Linked DNA regions of Spinactinospora alkalitolerans. The protein of the gene in region 2 interacts with the protein of the main gene of each other region in a pairwise test. Links are inferred from orthologs where the notes say so. Each region holds a gene or a part of one and is shown on either strand. Other genes may lie near its edges. The genes, in order: uvrA and uvrB.

Evidence for each region.
Region 1: the proteins of uvrB (region 2) and uvrA interact in binary tests that used the Escherichia coli proteins (3 or more experiments, as listed by UniProt). The link is inferred for Spinactinospora alkalitolerans from one-to-one orthologs.

What each region holds. Positions count from the first base shown.
Region 1 is NZ_JACCCC010000001.1:1,921,570-1,930,729, forward strand. The notes cover bases 1,740-5,113. They hold uvrA (excinuclease ABC subunit UvrA), read left to right. Parts: upstream 1,740-2,078; coding sequence 2,079-4,913; downstream 4,914-5,113. Other genes in these bases: HDA32_RS08560 (TerC family protein), read left to right, coding at 1,740-1,798. In the rest of the region: HDA32_RS08555 (glycosyltransferase family 4 protein), read left to right, coding at 1-448; more of HDA32_RS08560, read left to right, coding at 785-1,739; HDA32_RS08570 (RDD family protein), read left to right, coding at 5,211-5,753; HDA32_RS08575 (RDD family protein), read left to right, coding at 5,824-6,543; HDA32_RS08580 (RDD family protein), read left to right, coding at 6,669-7,517; HDA32_RS08585 (Rieske (2Fe-2S) protein), read left to right, coding at 7,662-8,057; HDA32_RS08590 (mechanosensitive ion channel family protein), read right to left, coding at 8,126-9,160. UniProt on the Escherichia coli protein: The UvrABC repair system catalyzes the recognition and processing of DNA lesions. UvrA is an ATPase and a DNA-binding protein. A damage recognition complex composed of 2 UvrA and 2 UvrB subunits scans DNA for abnormalities.
Region 2 is NZ_JACCCC010000001.1:4,040,530-4,049,244, forward strand. The notes cover bases 5,716-8,644. They hold uvrB (excinuclease ABC subunit UvrB), read right to left. Parts: upstream 8,270-8,644; coding sequence 6,161-8,269; downstream 5,716-6,160. Other genes in these bases: HDA32_RS17935 (DUF3060 domain-containing protein), read right to left, coding at 5,716-5,865; HDA32_RS17950 (hypothetical protein), read left to right, coding at 8,360-8,644. In the rest of the region: pyrG (CTP synthase), read right to left, coding at 1-685; HDA32_RS17920 (hydroxymethylglutaryl-CoA lyase), read right to left, coding at 1,190-2,095; ggt (gamma-glutamyltransferase), read right to left, coding at 2,140-3,981; HDA32_RS17930 (GNAT family N-acetyltransferase), read right to left, coding at 4,127-5,122; more of HDA32_RS17935, read right to left, coding at 5,431-5,715; more of HDA32_RS17950, read left to right, coding at 8,645-8,715. UniProt on the Escherichia coli protein: The UvrABC repair system catalyzes the recognition and processing of DNA lesions. A damage recognition complex composed of 2 UvrA and 2 UvrB subunits scans DNA for abnormalities.

The DNA.
Region 1 (9,160 bases), 2.1 Mb from region 2 along the record:
GCCCTTCGTGGCCATCGCGGGGGACGGGCCGCTCGAAGCCGACCTCGCCGCCCGCATCGCCGAGGGCGGCCTGCCGGTGCGGCTGCTCGGCCGCCGCACCGACGTCCCCGACCTGCTCGCCGCAGCCGACGCGTTCGTGCTGCCCAGCGTGTGGGAGGGCCAGCCGCTGGTGCTCCAGGAGGCGCTGCGGGCCAGGCTGCCCATCGTGGCGACCAGGGTGGGCGGGGTGCCCGATGTGGTGCGCGACGCCGGCCTGCTGGTGCCCGCGGGGGACGCGTCCGCGCTCGCCGATGCGGTCGGCCGGGTCCTGGACGAGCCCGCCACGGCCGGACGGCTGCGCACGCAGGCCGCGCTCATGGCCGAGACGCTGCCGACCGAGGACGACACCGTCGAGCAGGTGCTGAGCCTGTACCGCAGGCTCGCCGCCCGCAACGGCGCGGTCTCCTGAAGGCCCGCGCGGCCGGGCCGTCCCCGCGGTGACAAGACCCACACCCGGGGTGCACAAGAAGAGGCCTTCCGGGCGGTGTCCCGCGCACGGCCGGGATGGCATGATGAGACCCGGCCTTTCAATCGGCGGGAACCCATCCGCATGATTCCACGTTGATCGGTCAGAACAATCAGTGAGTGAGGGGAGTATCCCTTCCGCGGCGGTGTCGTCATCACGGATCGCAACGAGGCGAACCCGGTGCCGTCGGCCCGTGGCCGTGCCATGGGCGGGAGAGACCTCCGGTAGCACCCATGCCCGTACTTCACAGGCGGGCACCGCAACCGGAGGAGAATCCGTATGGATGTCCCCATGTGGGTCTGGCTTGTCACGATCGGCGCGATGGTCGTGATCCTGGCCCTGGACCTGGCGATCGTCGACCACCCCTGGAGCAAGAAGTCCGGGCCGAAGGAATTCGGCATGAAGCAGGCCGCGTGGTGGGCGGCCTTCTACATCGGTATCGCGATCGTCTTCGGCTTCGGCGTCTGGTACTTCGCCGGCGCGACCATCGCGGGCGAGTACTTCGCGGGCTTCGTCACCGAGAAGAGCCTCAGCGTCGACAACCTCTTCGTCTTCTACCTGATCATGGGCAGCTTCGCGGTGCCCAAGAAGTACCAGCACGAGGTCCTGCTGGTCGGCATCGTGATCGCGCTCGTCATGCGCGGCTTCTTCATCGTCATCGGCGCCCAGGCGATCAACGCCTGGAGCGAGGTCTTCTACCTGTTCGGCGCGTTCCTCATCTACACGGCGATCAAGATCGTCCGCGACCACCTCAAGAAGGACGAGGAGGATCAGGACTACACCGACAGCTTCGCGGTGCGGATGGTCCGCAAGGTCTGGCCGGTCACCGACGACTACCACGGCGCGCACCTGACGGTGAAGCAGAACGGCCGCCGCCACGTCACCCCGATGCTCATGGTCATCGTCGCCATCGGCGTCACCGACCTGGTGTTCGCGGTCGACTCGATCCCGGCGATCTTCGGCCTCACCCAGGACCCCTACATCGTCTTCACCGCCAACGCCTTCGCCCTGCTGGGCCTGCGGCAGCTGTACTTCCTGCTGGCCGGGCTGATGGACCGGCTGGCCTTCATCAGCTGGGGCCTGGCCGCCATCATGGTGTTCATCGGCGTCAAGATGATCCTGCACGCGCTGCACGAGAACGGCGTGCACGTGCCCGAGATCGGTATCGGCCTGTCCCTGACCGTGATCCTGGGTGTGATGACCGTCACCATCGTCGCGAGCCTGCTGAGGTCCAAGGGCGGCGGGAAGAAGGAGCCGACGGGGGAGAAGACCGGCCCCGGCGCCCCCTTCTGAAGAGCGGGCCGTCCGGATTCCCGGACGACCCTCTCCTCGAACGGCTGTTCGGTTATAGTGAAGCGTCCGCCGGGTTCCCGGCGGGCGCTTCGCGCGCCGGAGGCGGAAGTTTCCGGCGCTTCGAGTCGTTACTGTTAGAGGCCGAGCGCCGCACGACGGCCCAAGCGCGGTATCCGTCCCCATGGCCGTCGGTGCAGGCCACACCTTGCGCGGCAGCCAGGAGCCGGGGTCCGGCACGCCCTCACCGCGTGGTGCCGATGCCGAAGGGGTTGATGGGAGCATGGCCGAACAGCTGGTGATCCGGGGCGCCCGGGAACACAACCTCAAGAACGTCTCGCTGGACCTCCCGCGCGACGCGATGATCGTGTTCACCGGACTCTCCGGGTCGGGAAAGTCGTCGCTGGCCTTCGACACCATCTTCGCCGAGGGCCAGCGCCGCTACGTCGAGTCCCTCTCGGCCTACGCCCGGCAGTTCCTCGGCCAGATGGACAAGCCCGACGTCGACTTCATCGAGGGACTGTCCCCGGCCGTCTCCATCGACCAGAAGTCCACCAGCCGCAACCCGCGCTCCACCGTCGGCACCATCACCGAGGTCTACGACTACCTGCGGCTGCTGTGGGCCCGCATCGGACGGCCGCACTGCCCCGAGTGCGGCCGGCTGATCGCCCGCCAGACCCCGCAGCAGATCGTCGACCGGGTGCTGGAGCTGAAGGAGGGCACCCGGTTCCAGGTGCTCGCCCCGGTCGTGCGCGGACGCAAGGGCGAGTACGTCGAGCTCTTCAAGGACCTGCAGACCAAGGGCTTCACCCGGGCCAGGGTCGACGGCGCGGCCGTGCGGCTGGACGAGGTGCCCGCCCTCAAGAAGTACGAGAAGCACGACATCGCCGTGGTGGTCGACCGGCTCACGGTGAAGGAGTCGGCCAAGAAGCGGCTGACCGACTCGGTGGAGACCGCCCTGCAGCTGGCCGGCGGCACGATCCTGCTGGACTTCGTCGACCTCCCCGAGGACGACTCCGAGCGCGAGCGGGTCTACTCCGAGCACCTGTTCTGCCCCTATGACGACCTGTCGTTCGAGGAGATGGAGCCGCGCTCCTTCTCCTTCAACTCCCCCTACGGCGCCTGCCCCGAATGCAGCGGCCTGGGCACCCGCATGGAGGTCGACCCCGAACTCCTCGTCCCCGACCCCGCCAAGACGCTCGCCGAAGGGGCGATCGCGCCGTGGTCGGGCGGACACGCCAGCGAGTACTTCGGCCGCCTGATGCAGGCGGTCGGCGACGCGCTCGGCTTCGACCTCGACACCCCGTGGGAGAAGCTGCCCAAGAAGGCGCAGCGGGCGCTGCTGCAGGGCCACGACACCCAGGTGCACGTGCGCTACCGCAACCGCTACGGCCGCACCCGCTCCTACTACACCGACTTCGAGGGCGTCATCCCGTGGGTGCGGCGCCGGCACTCCGAGAGCGAGAGCGACCTCAGCCGCGAGCGCCTCGAAGGGTTCATGCGGGTCGTGCCCTGCCCGGTCTGCGAGGGCGCCCGGCTCAAGCCGGTCGTGCTGGCCGTCACCGTGGGCGGGCGCTCCATCGCCGAGGTCAGCGCCCTGCCGCTCAGCGAGTGCGCGGAGTTCCTCGGCGGGCTGGAGCTGTCGGAGCGCGACCAGGTCATCGCGGCCCAGGTGCTCAAGGAGATCAACGCGCGGCTGGGCTTCCTGCTCGACGTCGGCCTCGACTACCTCAACCTCGAACGCCCGGCCGGATCGCTGTCCGGCGGCGAGGCCCAGCGCATCCGGCTGGCCACCCAGATCGGCTCGGGGCTGGTCGGCGTGCTCTACGTGCTCGACGAGCCGTCGATCGGACTGCACCAGCGCGACAACTTCCGCCTGCTGGAGACGCTGGAGCGGCTGCGCGACATCGGCAACACGCTCATCGTCGTCGAGCACGACGAGGACACGATCCGCGCCGCCGACTGGGTGGTCGACATCGGCCCGGGCGCCGGCGAGCACGGCGGCGACGTCGTGGTGTCGGGCCCGGTCTCGGAACTGCTGGCCAGCACCGACTCCAACACCGGCGACTACCTGGCCGGCCGGCGCGTCATCAAGGTCCCCGAGGAGCGTCGGCCGCTGACCAAGGGGCGCGAGGTCGTGGTGAGGGGCGCACGCGAGAACAACCTGCACGGCCTCGACGTCGCGTTCCCGCTCGGCGTGTTCACCGCGGTCACCGGTGTCTCCGGCTCCGGCAAGTCCACGCTGGTCAACGAGATCCTGTACAAGGCGCTGGCCAAGGAGCTGCACGGCGCGCGCTCGGTTCCCGGCCGGCACGTCCGCGTCAACGGGATGAACCAGCTCGACAAGGTCGTGCACGTCGACCAGAGCCCGATCGGCCGCACTCCGCGGTCCAACCCCGCCACCTACACCGGTGTGTTCGACCACATCCGCAAGCTGTTCGCCCAGACCGCCGAGGCGAAGGTGCGCGGCTACCAGCCGGGCCGGTTCTCGTTCAACGTCAAGGGCGGGCGCTGCGAGGCGTGCGCGGGCGACGGCACGATCAGGATCGAGATGCAGTTCCTGCCCGACGTCTACGTCCCGTGCGAGGTCTGCCACGGCGCCCGGTACAACCGCGAGACGCTGGACGTCCACTACAAGGGCAAGACCATCGCCGACGTCCTGGACATGCCGATCGAGGAGGCGCTGGAGTTCTTCGAGCCGATCTCCGCGATCCGGCGCCACATGCAGACGCTCAACGACGTCGGACTCGGCTACGTGCGGCTCGGCCAGCCCGCCACGACGCTGTCCGGCGGCGAGGCCCAGCGGGTCAAGCTCGCATCGGAACTGCAGCGCCGCTCCACCGGCCGCACCGTCTACGTGCTGGACGAGCCCACCACCGGCCTGCACTTCGCCGACATCGAGAAGCTGCTCGGGGTGCTGGGGCGGCTGGTGGACAACGGCAACACGGTCATCGTCATCGAGCACAACCTCGACGTCATCAAGACCGCCGACTACGTCATCGACATGGGTCCCGAGGGCGGTTCGGGCGGCGGCACGGTCGTGGCCACGGGCACGCCCGAGGAGGTCGCCGACATCGACGAGAGCTACACGGGCCAGTTCCTGCGCAAGATCCTCTAGAGCCAATGCTGCTCGGTCAGGCGCTGCGCGGTATTTGCCGAGGGGCGTTGCGGGTCCGCTGCTCCCTTTGGCCGGAGTCTGCGGGAGGCAGGCCGACCGCAGCCTTTGCGGCCTTGTTCGAGTACAGGGAGACCTGTGGACACCGGTCGGCATCGGTCCGGCGAACCTCGACTTCACGGCATCGCCTCTGGAGCGCGCTCGGCCGGGCCCGTCCCCGCGGGCGTCGGCGTTCGCGCGCGGCCGGTCTAAGGTGGTGGCAGCACCGCAGTACCCCACCTCCGTCGGAAACGAGGACGCATGGACCACGCCCGCGCGGGGCGCAGCGCCCCTCTCGGCGCCCTCCGGCCGGCGCCGCTCGGAGCGCGGTTCGCGGCGAGGCTGGTCGACCTGGTCATCCTGGCCGGCATCGCCGCGCTCGTGGCGAGCGCGGCCGTGCGGGCCCTGCCCGGCGGGTGGACGCCGACCGGGCTGTCCCTGCCGGTCGGCATCGCACTGTCGGCGGTGACGTTCGCCGTCTACCTGGCCTACGAGGTCGGGTTCACGATGCTGCACGGCGGGACGCCCGGCAAGCGCCTCTTCGGCCTGTCCGTCGCCGCGCACGGCGGCGGCGCGGACCCGGCGGGCGGGCGGCCCGGCCCTTTCGCGCTGGTCAAGCGCTCCGGCGTGCTGTACGCGTCGGTGCTGTTCAACTACGTCCCCGTGCTGGGGCTGCTCGCCCTGGTGCTGTCGGTGTTCGCGGTGGTCTCGGCCGTCCTGGACCGGTCCTCGCACCGCGGCCTGCACGACGGCTTCGCCGGTACCGTGGTGGTGACCGGGCGTGCACGCTCGGTACCGTCATAGGGCACGCCATGAGCGCGCAGGCGCGGCGCCCCGTTCCCTCTTCCCGGTCCCGTAGGAGGTCCGTGCGTTCATGAGCCACCCCCCGCCCTGGAACGACGGTGGAGGCGTTCCCCGGTACAGCGGGCCTTCCGTCGGCGGCGATCCCGGATCCACCCGCGCGGGCGGGGTCGGCCACCGGCCGCCGCCCTACCAGCCGCCGCCCGAGGCCGGCGGCACCGGCACCTTCGTGCCGCCCTACCGGTCCCCCTACGCCGGGCCCGCGCCGGACGGCGGGCCGGGGCGGCCCTCCTCGCCCGCGCCGGCGGAGTGGTGGCAGCGGGCGGTCGCCCGGCTCATCGACGCAGGGGCCCTGCTGATTCCGGCGACGGTGCTGGGACTCATCGCCGGCCTGCTCTGGGCCGGCACGGACGCGCTCCTCGGGGCGTCGAGCTCCTCGGTCGAACGGGGCTTCTGGATCATCTACAGCATCACCTGGTTCCTGCTCGTCGGCGCCTACGACGCCGTCTGCGTGACGGTGTGGGGCCGCACCCTCGGCAAGCAGGTGATGCGGATCCGGGTGGCGGCCATCGGGGGTTCGGGCCGCCCGGGCGAGATCCCGATCGCCGCGGTGCTGGCCAGGGCCGCGGTCTTCAACGTCCTGTACCTCTTCGTCTGGGCCCATTTCGTGGTCCAGGTGCTGCTGAGCCTGGCCGGTCTCGTCTTCTTCTGCCTGTGGCCCCTGTGGGACCGGCCGCACCGGCAGGGGATCCACGACAAGATCGCCCGCACCGTCGTGCTCCGCGCCGACTGACCCGGCCGGGGCGGCCGACGCCACCCCGGCCGCGCCGGTGCACCGCGATTTGGCCGGACATCGGCCGGGCATGGAATGCTGATCAACCGAAACACGCCTACGACCACCACGAGGTTCGGGGACCCATGAACTACCCACCGCCGCCACCGCCCAACCAGCCGCCCGAGGGCGGTGGATACGGCAACCAGGGGCCCTATCCGCCGCCTCCGGGGCAGCAGCCGCCGCCCGGTTCGGGACCGCAGCCGCCCTACGGGCCGGGGCCCCAGCAGCCTTACGGTCCCGGCCCGCAGCAGCCCCCGCAGCAGCCCCCGCAGGGGCCTCCGCCCGGCGCCCACCCCGGCTACCCGGGCCAGGGGGCCCCGCCGCCCGGACCGCAGGGCGGCTACGGCCCGCCGCAGGGCGCCCCCTACGGCGGGCAGCCCTACGGGGGCCACGGGGCCCCGGGCGGCGGTCAGCGGCTCGCCGAGTGGTGGCAGCGCCTGGTCGCGCGGATCGTGGACGGCGTGATCGTCGGTGTCCCGCTCGGGATCATCAACGGCGTCCTGGGCCTGCTGTTCTTCACGGCCGCCATGTCGCCGGTCGAGGTCGACCCCAGCACCGGCGAGGTCACCGGGGGTGTGTCGACGTGGGGTACCGTCGCCGTCACCATCGTCATGTTCCTGCTCGCTTCGGCCGCCGCCCTGCTGTACGAGGGCCTGTGCCTGTCCAAGTGGGGCGCGACCGTGGGCAAGCGGCTCCTGAGCCTGCGCGTCGTCCCACTCGACGGCGCGCGGCAGGAGGGCCTGCCCTCCGCAACGGCGTTCCTGCGCGCCGGCGCCTGGTGGGTCTACCTCCCGCTGATGTTCGTCCCGGTCGTCAGCTGGATCGTCTGGCTGTACCCGCTGCTCAACGGGCTGTGGCCGCTGTGGGACCAGCCGAACCGGCAGTCGCTCAACGACAAGATCGCCAAGACCGTCGTCGTGCAGGCCGGGTAGTCCGCCCCGGCGGACCCGCCCCTCGGCGTCCGTGCGGTGCCGGGGCGCTCCCAGTCCGGTACTACAGTTCGTAGTAGTGGATTTTTTCCCGGTCGAACGAAAGGGAGCCGCGTCATGACAGCGGGGACGCCGTGTGCCTGTGGGATGAGTCGGCGGCGGCTGCTGGGCGCCGCGGGGGCGGCCGGGGCGGCCGCCCTGGGGGCCGGCGCCTGCGCCGGCCCCGGCGACGATCCCCAGCCGCAGGACAAGCTGCACGGCACGGTGATCGCGCGCACCGATGACGTGCCCGTGGGCGGCGGCACGGTCGTCATCGACGCCAAGCTCGTCGTCACCCAGCCGCAGAAGGGCGAGTTCAAGGCGTTCAGCGCCGTGTGCACGCACGCCGGCTGCACGGTGCAGGAGGTCGAGGACAACATCCACTGCCTGTGCCACGGCAGCGAGTTCGACATCGGGACCGGCGACGCGGTGGGCGGCCCGGCCGGCGAGCCGCTGGAGCCCTTTGAGGTGCGGATCGAGGGCGCCGACATCATCCTGGTGTGAGCCGGGACGCGAAGGGGGCGCGCGGCCCGCACGTCCCCTTCTCACGCCGGAGACGCCGCTGCGGGCGCTCAGCCCTCCTCGGTGCTTCCGTTGGCCCTGGAGGGCTCGGCGCGGCGGAAGGCCGAGGTCGGCCACCTCGCCGCGTAGGCGTTCTCCTCGTCGCCGGCGAACTCGGTGCGGTGGCGCGGCAGCGCCTGCGGGTAGTTCTCGGTGATGTAGGCGACCATGTGCTCGCGCACGTCGCAGCACAGGTCCCACTGCGCGTCGGTGTCGGCGGTGGTGACCACCACCCGCACCTCGATCAGGCCGTTCTCCAGGACGTCGGTGGCCTGCAGCGACCAGCGGCGGCCGTCCCACAGCGGGTGGTTGGTGACGTAGGAGCCGACCTCCTCCCGCAGCTTCTCGATCGGCACCTCCCAGTCGACCCGGAACATCACCTTGCCCGTGACCTGGCTGCCGTGCTTGGTCCAGTTCTCGAACGGGTGGTTGGTGAAGTGCGAGACCGGCAGCACCAGCCGGCGCTCGTCCCAGATCCGGACGATGACGTTGGTGAGGCTGAGCTCCTCGATGCGGCCCCACTCGCCTTCGACGACCACGACGTCGTTGATCCGCAGCGCGTCGCTGAACGCCAGCTGCAGCCCGGCGAACAGGTTGCCCAGCGTGGACTGGGCGGCCACGCCGGCGACGATGCCGATCAGACCGGCGGACGTCAGCAGCCCGGCGCCCAGCGGTTTGACGGAGTCGAACGTGAACAGGATCGCGGCGACGGCGAGGACGCCGATGACCGTGGCGACCACCCGGCGCAGCAGTTTGACCTGGGTCTGGATCCGGCGCGACTTGCGGTCGGTGTCGGCGTTCTTGACCGAGAGTTTGTCCAGGACCGTGTCGGTGACCGCGTAGGCGACGGTCAGGGCCAGCCAGGTCAGCGACGCGATCAGCGCGATCAGCATCCCGTGCCGGAAGGCCAGGTACCAGCTCCAGTCGTCGAACGCCCGGCTGTCGGGGAGGGCGATGTTCGCGCCGACGACGATCGCCGCAGCGTAGGCGGAGGCGCGGCAGCGTTTCACCAGCGGCCCGGCGACGCGCCAGACCTTCGACAGCTG
Region 2 (8,715 bases):
TCTTGTTCTTCAGGCTCTGCGTGATCGGCCGGTCCGAGCGGCACACGATCGCGTCGGGCTGGATGCCGATGCTGCGCAGCGCCGCGACCGAGTGCTGGGTGGGCTTGGTCTTGAGCTCACCGGAGGGGCCGAGGTAGGGCAGCAGCGACACGTGCAGGAAGAAGCAGTTGTCCCGGCCGATCTCGTGCCGGATCTGGCGCACGGCCTCCAGGAACGGCTGCGACTCGATGTCGCCGACCGTGCCGCCGATCTCGGTGATGACGAGGTCGACGTCGGCGGCGTCCATCGCGTAGATGCGGGACTTGATCTCGTTGGTGATGTGCGGGATGACCTGCACGGTGTCACCCAGGTAGGCGCCCTGGCGCTCCTTGGCGATCACGCTGGAGTAGATCTGGCCGGTGGTGACGTTGGCCGAGGCGGACAGCTCGGTGTCGAGGAACCGCTCGTAGTGGCCGATGTCGAGGTCGGTCTCGGCCCCGTCGTCGGTGACGAACACCTCGCCGTGCTGGAAGGGGTTCATCGTTCCGGGGTCGACGTTGAGGTAGGGGTCGAGCTTCTGCATGGTGACCCGCAGGCCGCGCGACTTCAACAGCCGCCCGAGGCTGGAAGCGGTGAGACCCTTGCCGAGACTGGAGGCGACGCCGCCGGTGACGAAAAGGTGTTTGGTACTCGCGGCGGATGCCAAAGTGATGCTCCCGTGGTCGAATGGCTACGGATCGCCCGAAAACGACGGGCGACCGTGCGGCGCCCGAGCGGTGGCGGCGGTTGGTCCCGCCGACGACCTCGGACTCCACGGGCCACCAGGATAACAGCGTCGTCCATCTGCACCGGTATCCGGCTCCGGCGACACGGCCGGGCCGGCCCGGCTGCGCGACTGGCCGGCCGAGCACGGGAACGAGTGCCTCCGGCAGGCGCGCACGTGGAACGGCTGGTCGGCCGAGCGGCACGAACACGCCCAGCGCGAGCTGCTCACCGCCGGCGCCGTCGCCGGCGGTACGAAAGGGCGGCCGCACGGGTTCGTGCCGGTCGCCCGCCGCAGACGGCCGGGGCCTTGAGCAGCGGCGATCCCGCGGCCTTTCGCGTCGCCGGACGCCGCGCGCCGACAGCATCCCCACCAGGCCCGCAGAGCCGCGGCGGGGACTGAGAACAATCCCGCCTCCCCGTCAACGATCTGAGACGCCCCGGCGGGTCACTCGGGCGCGGGGAAGCCCCCGGCCCGGCCCAGCAGCGCCGGGGGCTCCTTGTCCAGCCGCGACCCCAGCCACGTCCCGGCGGCGGCGATGCCGCGCATGTCGACGCCGGTCCGTACGCCGCTGCGGTGCAGCATGTAGAGCAGGTCCTCGGTCGCGATGTTGCCGGTGGCCGCCGGGGCGAACGGGCAGCCGCCGAAGCCCCCGATGCTGGAGTCCAGCACCGTGACGCCGTGCTCGTGGGCGGTGAGGGCGTTGGCGTAGCCGGTGTTGCGGGTGTTGTGGAAGTGGCAGCGCAGCCCGGCCCCGCCCGCGACGGCGCGCACCCGCTCCACCAGGTCGGCGACCTGCCCGGGGACGCCGACGCCGATGGTGTCGGCGATCGCGATCTCGACCGCGCCGGAGTCGGCGGCGCGCCGGGCGATGTCGGCCACCCGCTGCGGCGGGGTCTCGCCCTCGAACGGGCAGCCGAACGCGGTGGAGATCGTCGCGCTGACCGGCATTCCCGCCGCGTGGGCCGCCTTGGCGATGTCGTCGTAGGCCGCCAGCATCTCCTCGGCGGTGCAGCCCTGGTTGCGGCGGCAGAACACGTCGGTGGCCGGGATCGCCACGTTGACCTCGTCGACCTCGGCGGCCAGCGCCCGGTCCAGTCCCCGGCGGTTGAGCACCAGCCCGATGTAGGACACTCCGGCGTCGCGGCGCACCGAGGCCATGACCTCCTCGGCCCCGGCCATCTGCGGCACCCGCCTGGGGTTGACGAAGCTGACCGCCTCGATGCGCCGGACCCCCGCGGCCACGGCTCGGTCGATCAGCTCGACCTTCTCGGCGACCGACAGGACCGCGGTCTCGTTCTGCAGGCCGTCGCGCGGCCCGACCTCGACGATCTCCACCTGCGCGGTATCCATGCCCGGACCACCCTTCGAACTCGTCAACGGCGACGCTCACGAGCCTAACGAGCCGCGCCGGACCCGGGGCCGGGCGGCTCCCACCCGCGCTCCCTGAGCACGGCGGCGTGCCCGCCGCCGCGCCGCCGCGGTTCGGCCACCGCCTGGATCCGGCCGCGGTCGAGGAACTCCAGCGCCGACACCGCGCCGATCTCCGGCGTCTCGGCGAAGACGTGCCCCAGTTCGCTCAGCGCCTTCTCCTCCGGTGTATCGAAGAACCCCGGTTCGGCCTGGGTCTGCTCGGCGTTGCGCTGGGAGAGCCGGGGCGCCGCCACCGCCTCGGGCAGCGTCATACCGCGGTCGACGCGGTCGACGAGGACGTGCAGCACGGTGGTGATGATCGTCGCGCCGCCCGGGCTGCCCAGCGCCAGCCACGGCTCGCCGTCGCGCAGCACGATGGTCGGCGCCATGCTGGAGCGCGGCCGCTTGCCCGGGGCCGGGAGGTTGGCGGCCCCTGCGCCGGTCTCGGAGACCCGGAAGTCGAAGTCGGTGAGCTCGTTGTTGAGCAGGAAGCCGCGGCCGGGCACGGTGATGCCGCTGCCCCCGGTCTGCTCGATCGTCAACGTGTAGGAGACGACGTTGCCCCACCGGTCGGCGGTGACGAGGTGGGTGGTCGAGGGCCCCTCGGGCTCCGGCCCGGCCGGTGCGGAGGAGGGCGCGCAGGCGTCCCCGTCCCCGTTCCCGGCCCCGGGGTCGCCGGGGGCCACGGGCGCGGCCAGGACCGAGTCGGGCTCGACCAGGCAGGCCCGCTGCCGGGCGTAGTCCTCGGAGAGCAGGGTCTCCAGGGGCACGTCGACGTGGGCGGGGTCGCCGATGTAGGCGTTGCGGTCAGCGTAGGCGAGTTTGCTCGCCTCCAGCGTCAGGTGCTGGATCTCCTCGGGCGCGAGCTCGGCGGGGTCGCGGGTGTCGATGATGTTGAGCGCCTCCCCGACGGTGGAGCCGCCGGAGGAGGAGGGCGCCATGCCGTAGACGTCCAGGCCCCGGTAGTCCACGTGCGTCGGGTCGCGCTCGACGACCTCGTAGTCCGCGAGGTCGCCGGCGCTCAGCAGGCCGGGCCGCACCTGCCGGTCGGCGCCGGGGGCGACCGGCGGCGCGGTCGCGGTCTCGACGACGTCGGCCCCGATCTCGCCTTCCAGCACGCTCGCGCCGTGCCGGGCGAAGTCGCGGTAGGTGTCGGCGAGGTCGGGGTTGCGCAGCACCGTGCCGACCTCCGGCGGCGCGCCGCCCGGCAGGAACAGCTCGGCGGTGGCCGGGAAGTCGGCGAAGCGCTCGGCGTTGGCGGCGGTCTGCTCGTTGAACGTCGCGTCCACCGTGAAGCCGCGCTCGGCCAGCCGGATGGCCGGGCGCATGACGTACTGCAGCGGCCTGCTGCCCCACTGCTCGACGGCGCGCTCCCAGGTGGCGGGCGTGCCCGGGGCCCCGACCGACAGCCCCGAGGTGACGGCCTCCTCGAACGGGATGGGCTCGCCGTCCTCCAGGAAGGAGTCCTCCCGCATGGCGGCCGGTGCGGTCTCGCGGCCGTCGAGGGTGTGCACGCGTCCCTCGGCGGCGCTGTAGTAGACGAAGTAGCCGCCGCCCCCGAAACCCGAGGAGTAGGGCTCGGTGACCCCCAGCGCGGCCGCGGCGGCGACGGCGGCGTCCACGGCGTTGCCGCCGGAGCGCAGGACCCGCATCCCGGCCTCAGTGGCGTCGGGGTCCACGGTGGCGACCGCTCCCCCGCGGCCGACGGCGACGGAGTCGCGGTCGGGCCCTTCCGGTGCCTCCCCGGCCCGGGCCGGCACTGCGGCCGCCGCGATCAGGGCGAGCAGTCCCGCCGCGGCGCCGACCCGGCACGTTGTGCGCTTCATCCGACCTTCCCTCCGCACGGACACACCGCCGCCACGCAACGGCGTTGAGCATGCGCCGACGGTAACCCGTCGGGGCGGGTGATCACCAGAGGGAGACCGGAATCGGCGCGGCCCCGCCGCCCGGCGGTCCGGACAGCGGGGGGGGTCAGCGCAGCGCGAGCACCGGGCGGGCCTCCCAGGTCGTCCAGAGCGGTCGGTAGCCCATCCGGTTCCAGAACGGCCCGGACACCGGGTTCATCATCGCGTAGTTGAGCAGCGTCACCGCGATGCCGTAGCTGTCCATCGCGTGGTGGGCCTGGCTGACCAGCGCGGTGCCGATACCGGCGCCGCGCTCCTGCTCCGTGACCACGCCGTAGCCGATGTAGGCGGCGGGACCGGCGTTGACCAGGGGCGCCACCCAGCGGGCGCGTTCGGGCGGGGACACCCAGACCAGGCCGACCGGACGGCCGCGCCGCTCGGCCATCCAGATCCACGACGGCGGGCGACTCAGGGCCCGGGCGACCACCCTGCGGGTCTGCTCGGCGGTCTCGGGCTGGATGAACACCCCGCCGAAGTGCTCCTCGTAGCGGTGCTCCTCCATCACCAGGCCGACGACCGCCGCGAGGTCCTGCATGTCGGCCAGCCGGATCGTGACGTCGCGGGGCGGCAGCGAGGGCGGCACCCCCCTGCGGCGCTGCCGGGCCGCCAGCACCGTGAACGGCTGCAGGCCGTGGCGCTGCAGCGGCCGCACGCCGCAGACGTCGCGGGCCGGCCAGGTCAGCAGCGCGGCCGACTCCGACCCGGTGCCGCTGGGCAGGTCGTCCATCTGGTCCCGCCAACTGGTGAGCAGCGAGTCCAGAGCGCCCTCAGGGTCGGGGCCGCCGACGATCGGGGTGAGCCAGTGCTGGTCGGGAACACCCCAGGTACGCCCGACCTCGCCGGGCTGGTACCAGGCATAACGCATGGTCCCGGTGGCGACGGGGCGCGCGGACTCGTCGCTGACCGTCAGCAGCGGATAGGTGCTGAGCCGTGGATGCGAGGGCTCGGGCAGCAATGGATCGATCTCCGCCCACCGCCTCGCGACCGATCCCACCAGCAGGTCGAATTCGGCGCTATCGCCGGGCGGATCGTCATGCCGCACCCGGGCGACATAACCGCTCATTTATCCCTCCCTGGCCGCACGTGCGCTCTTCACACTGGACGCGGGCCCCAGCGCGCCGCCGCTGGAGTTCTAACGGTGACATACTGTCGCGTCATGGCTACGAAAATAGACCGTAGCGCCTACGGCGCCGGAACGTAGAGATAACGACCAAAGTTTCCGATTTTGTTTTGAAATTGTCGCCATGCAATTTCACCAGAACCGGCGCCGAATCGTTCCACGGTAACCGACGACCGCGCCCCGATGGCGCACAGGGGCCCGCCTTATTCCATTTCCGCTGTTCACAGCGGTGGCCGTATTCGGACTCGGCGCTAGGGGGTGGCGCTGCCGCCCTGCTCGGTGGTGTTGTTCACACCCAGGTTGCTGATCGAGGGCTCGCCCGAGGCGTAGTAGACGACGTTGTCCGCACCGGTGACGCTGATCGACGCGGCCGAACCGACGTGCACCTCGGTGTTGCTGCCGGCGATGCTCACCTCGCCGCACTCGCCGTTGAAGGTCAACGTGGTGTCGCTGGCCAGCACGTTGACGTCGAGGCCCGCGCAGTCCTCGGTCGCGGTCTCACCGTCCGCGGCGACCGTCAGAGTCCGGCCGTCGGACACCACGACGCCGTTCTCCGAACCCGAGACCTCCTCGCCGCCGTTGGAGACCGAGACGTCACCGTCCTCGGAGACCGACACGCCGCATCCGGCACCGAACAGGGCCAGGAGGGCCACTCCACCGGTCACCGCTGCAATCCGGCCGCGCATTCGACGTTCCCTTCGGGTCTGCACCGGCCGGGCGGTCCGGTGTCTCGTCACTTCAGACGGGCGGGGACCGGCCGTGGTTCCCGGCCGCACCGCCGTCACCGCAGGCAGAACTCGTCGCCCTCGGGATCGAGCACGACGACGCAGTCCCCGGTGGGCTCGTCGACCTCACGGACCCGGGTGGCGCCCATGGCGACCGCCCGCTGCACGCTCGCCGCGACGACCGCCCGGCGCTCCTGCGGCGCCGCGCCGGCCGCCACGTGGACGTCGAGGTGCACCGGAACCGGGGCCGGGCCGCTCAGGAGACCCCGGCCGCGTCCATGCCGCGCAGTTCGCGCTTGAGCTCCTTGACCTCGTCGCGCAGCCGGGCGGCCAGCTCGAACTGCAGGTCGGTCGCTGCCTGGTGCATCTGCCCGGTGAGCTGCTCGATCAGGTCGGCGAGCTCGGCGCGCGGCATGTTCGCGATGTCGGCGGAGCGCTCACCTGTGGCCGCGGAGGACAGCCCCGGCACCGGCGCCCGGCCTCGGCTCTGCTGGCGCGCGCTCCCGCCGATCAGCGTCTGGGTGTCGGCGTCCTCGCGGGCCAGCGAGTCGAGGATGTCGGCGATCTTCTTGCGCAGCGGCTGCGGGTCGACGCCGTGCTCGGTGTTGTAGGCCAACTGCTTGGCGCGGCGCCGGTTGGTCTCGTCGATGGCCTTGCGCATGGAGTCGGTGACCTGGTCGGCGTACATGTGCACCTGGCCGGCGACGTTGCGCGCGGCGCGGCCGATCGTCTGGATCAGCGAGGTCTCCGAACGCAGGAAGCCCTCCTTGTCGGCGTCCAGGATGGCCACCAGCGACACCTCGGGCAGGTCGAGGCCCTCCCGCAGCAGGTTGATGCCGACGAGGACGTCGAACTCCCCCACCCGCAGCTCGCGCAGCAGCTCCACCCGGCGCAGCGTGTCGACCTCGCTGTGCAGATAGCGCACCTGGATGCCGAGCTCGGTCAGGTAGTCGGTGAGGTCCTCGGCCATCTTCTTGGTCAGCGTGGTGACCAGCACGCGCTCGGCGCGCTCGGCGCGCACCCTGATCTCGTGGACGAGGTCGTCGATCTGGCCCTGGGTGGGCTTGACCAGCACCTCCGGGTCGACCAGGCCGGTGGGCCGGATGACCTGCTCGACGACGTCGCCGCCGGTGCGGCCCAGCTCGTAGGGGCCCGGGGTGGCCGAGAGGTAGACCGTCTGGCCGATCCGCCCCAGGAACTCCTCCCACTTCAGCGGCCGGTTGTCCAGCGCCGAGGGCAGCCGGAACCCGTGGTCGACCAGCGTGCGCTTGCGTGAGGCGTCGCCCTCGTACATGCCGCCGATCTGCGGCACCGTCACGTGCGACTCGTCGACGACCAGCAGGAAGTCGTCGGGGAAGTAGTCCAGCAGCGTGTTGGGGGCGCTGCCGGGCTCGCGGCCGTCGAAGTGCCGTGAGTAGTTCTCGATGCCGGAGCAGCTGCCGACCTGGCGCATCATCTCCAGGTCGTAGGTGGTGCGCATCCGCAGCCGCTGCGCCTCCAGCAGCTTGTTCTGCTGCTCCAGTTCGGCCAGGCGCCCGCCGAGCTCGGCCTCGATGTCGCGGATGGCACGCTCCATCCGCTCGGGGCCGGCCACGTAGTGCGAGGCCGGGAAGATGTAGTACTCGTCGCTCTCGTCGAGCACCTCACCGGTGAGCGGGTGCAGCGTCATGAGCCGTTCGATCTCGTCGCCGAACATCTCGATGCGCACCGCGAGCTCCTCGTAGACCGGGATGATCTCGACGGTGTCGCCGCGGACCCGGAAGGTGCCCCGGGTGAAGGCCGTGTCGTTGCGGGTGTACTGCATCTCGACGAGCTTGCGCAGCAGCTCGTCGCGCTCGACCTCCATGCCGACCCTGACGGCGGCCATCCGGTCGACGTACTCCTGCGGGGTGCCCAGGCCGTAGATGCAGGAGACCGAGGCGACCACGATCGTGTCGCGCCGGGTGAGCAGCGAGTTGGTCGCCGAATGGCGCAGCCGCTCCACCTCGTCGTTGATCGAGGAGTCCTTCTCGATGAAGGTGTCGGTCTGCGGCACGTAGGCCTCGGGCTGGTAGTAGTCGTAGTAGGAGACGAAGTACTCGACCGCGTTGCCGGGCAGCATCTCCCGCAGCTCGTTGGCGAACTGCGCGGCCAGCGTCTTGTTCGGCTGCATGACCAGGGTGGGCCGCTGCACCTGCTCCACCAGCCACGCCACCGTCGCGGTCTTGCCGGTGCCGGTGGCGCCCAGCAGAACGGCGTCCTCGTCGCCGGCGTCGACGCGGCGGGCCAGCTCCGCGATGGCCGTCGGCTGGTCGCCGGCCGGGGTCATCTCCGAGACCACCTCGAACGGCGTCACCTTGCGCTGGATGTCGGTCACCGGCCGCATGAGTCCCCCTGCCTAGCGGATACCTGGCGTTTCCACTCTAGGCGGCCCCTGTGACACCCGGGCCCCGCCGGGAGTCCCTAAAATGTGCCGGTGCTCAAACGCGACAACAGCGACATGTGGAGACTCGCCCGCTCCGCGCCGGCCCTCTGGGGCGCCGGCGCCGCACTGGCCGCCGGCGGCGTCGCCATGGCCTGGTCGGCCCTGTACGCCGAGCCGCTGACCATCCACCTCATCGAGGAGACCATCCTCGAACTCGTCCTGGCCGCTGCGCTGATCGGCGGCGCGCTGTTCTGCTTCGGCAGCGCCGCGAACGTGCCCCGGCTCCTGGGACGGGGACGCGGATGGGGTCGGCGGCTCGGCTGGATCCCCGGCGTCCTGGCCCTCCTGTTCGGCGGGCACCTGCTGCTGGAGCGCGGCGCCTACGCCTCCGCCGGGTCGATCGGCCG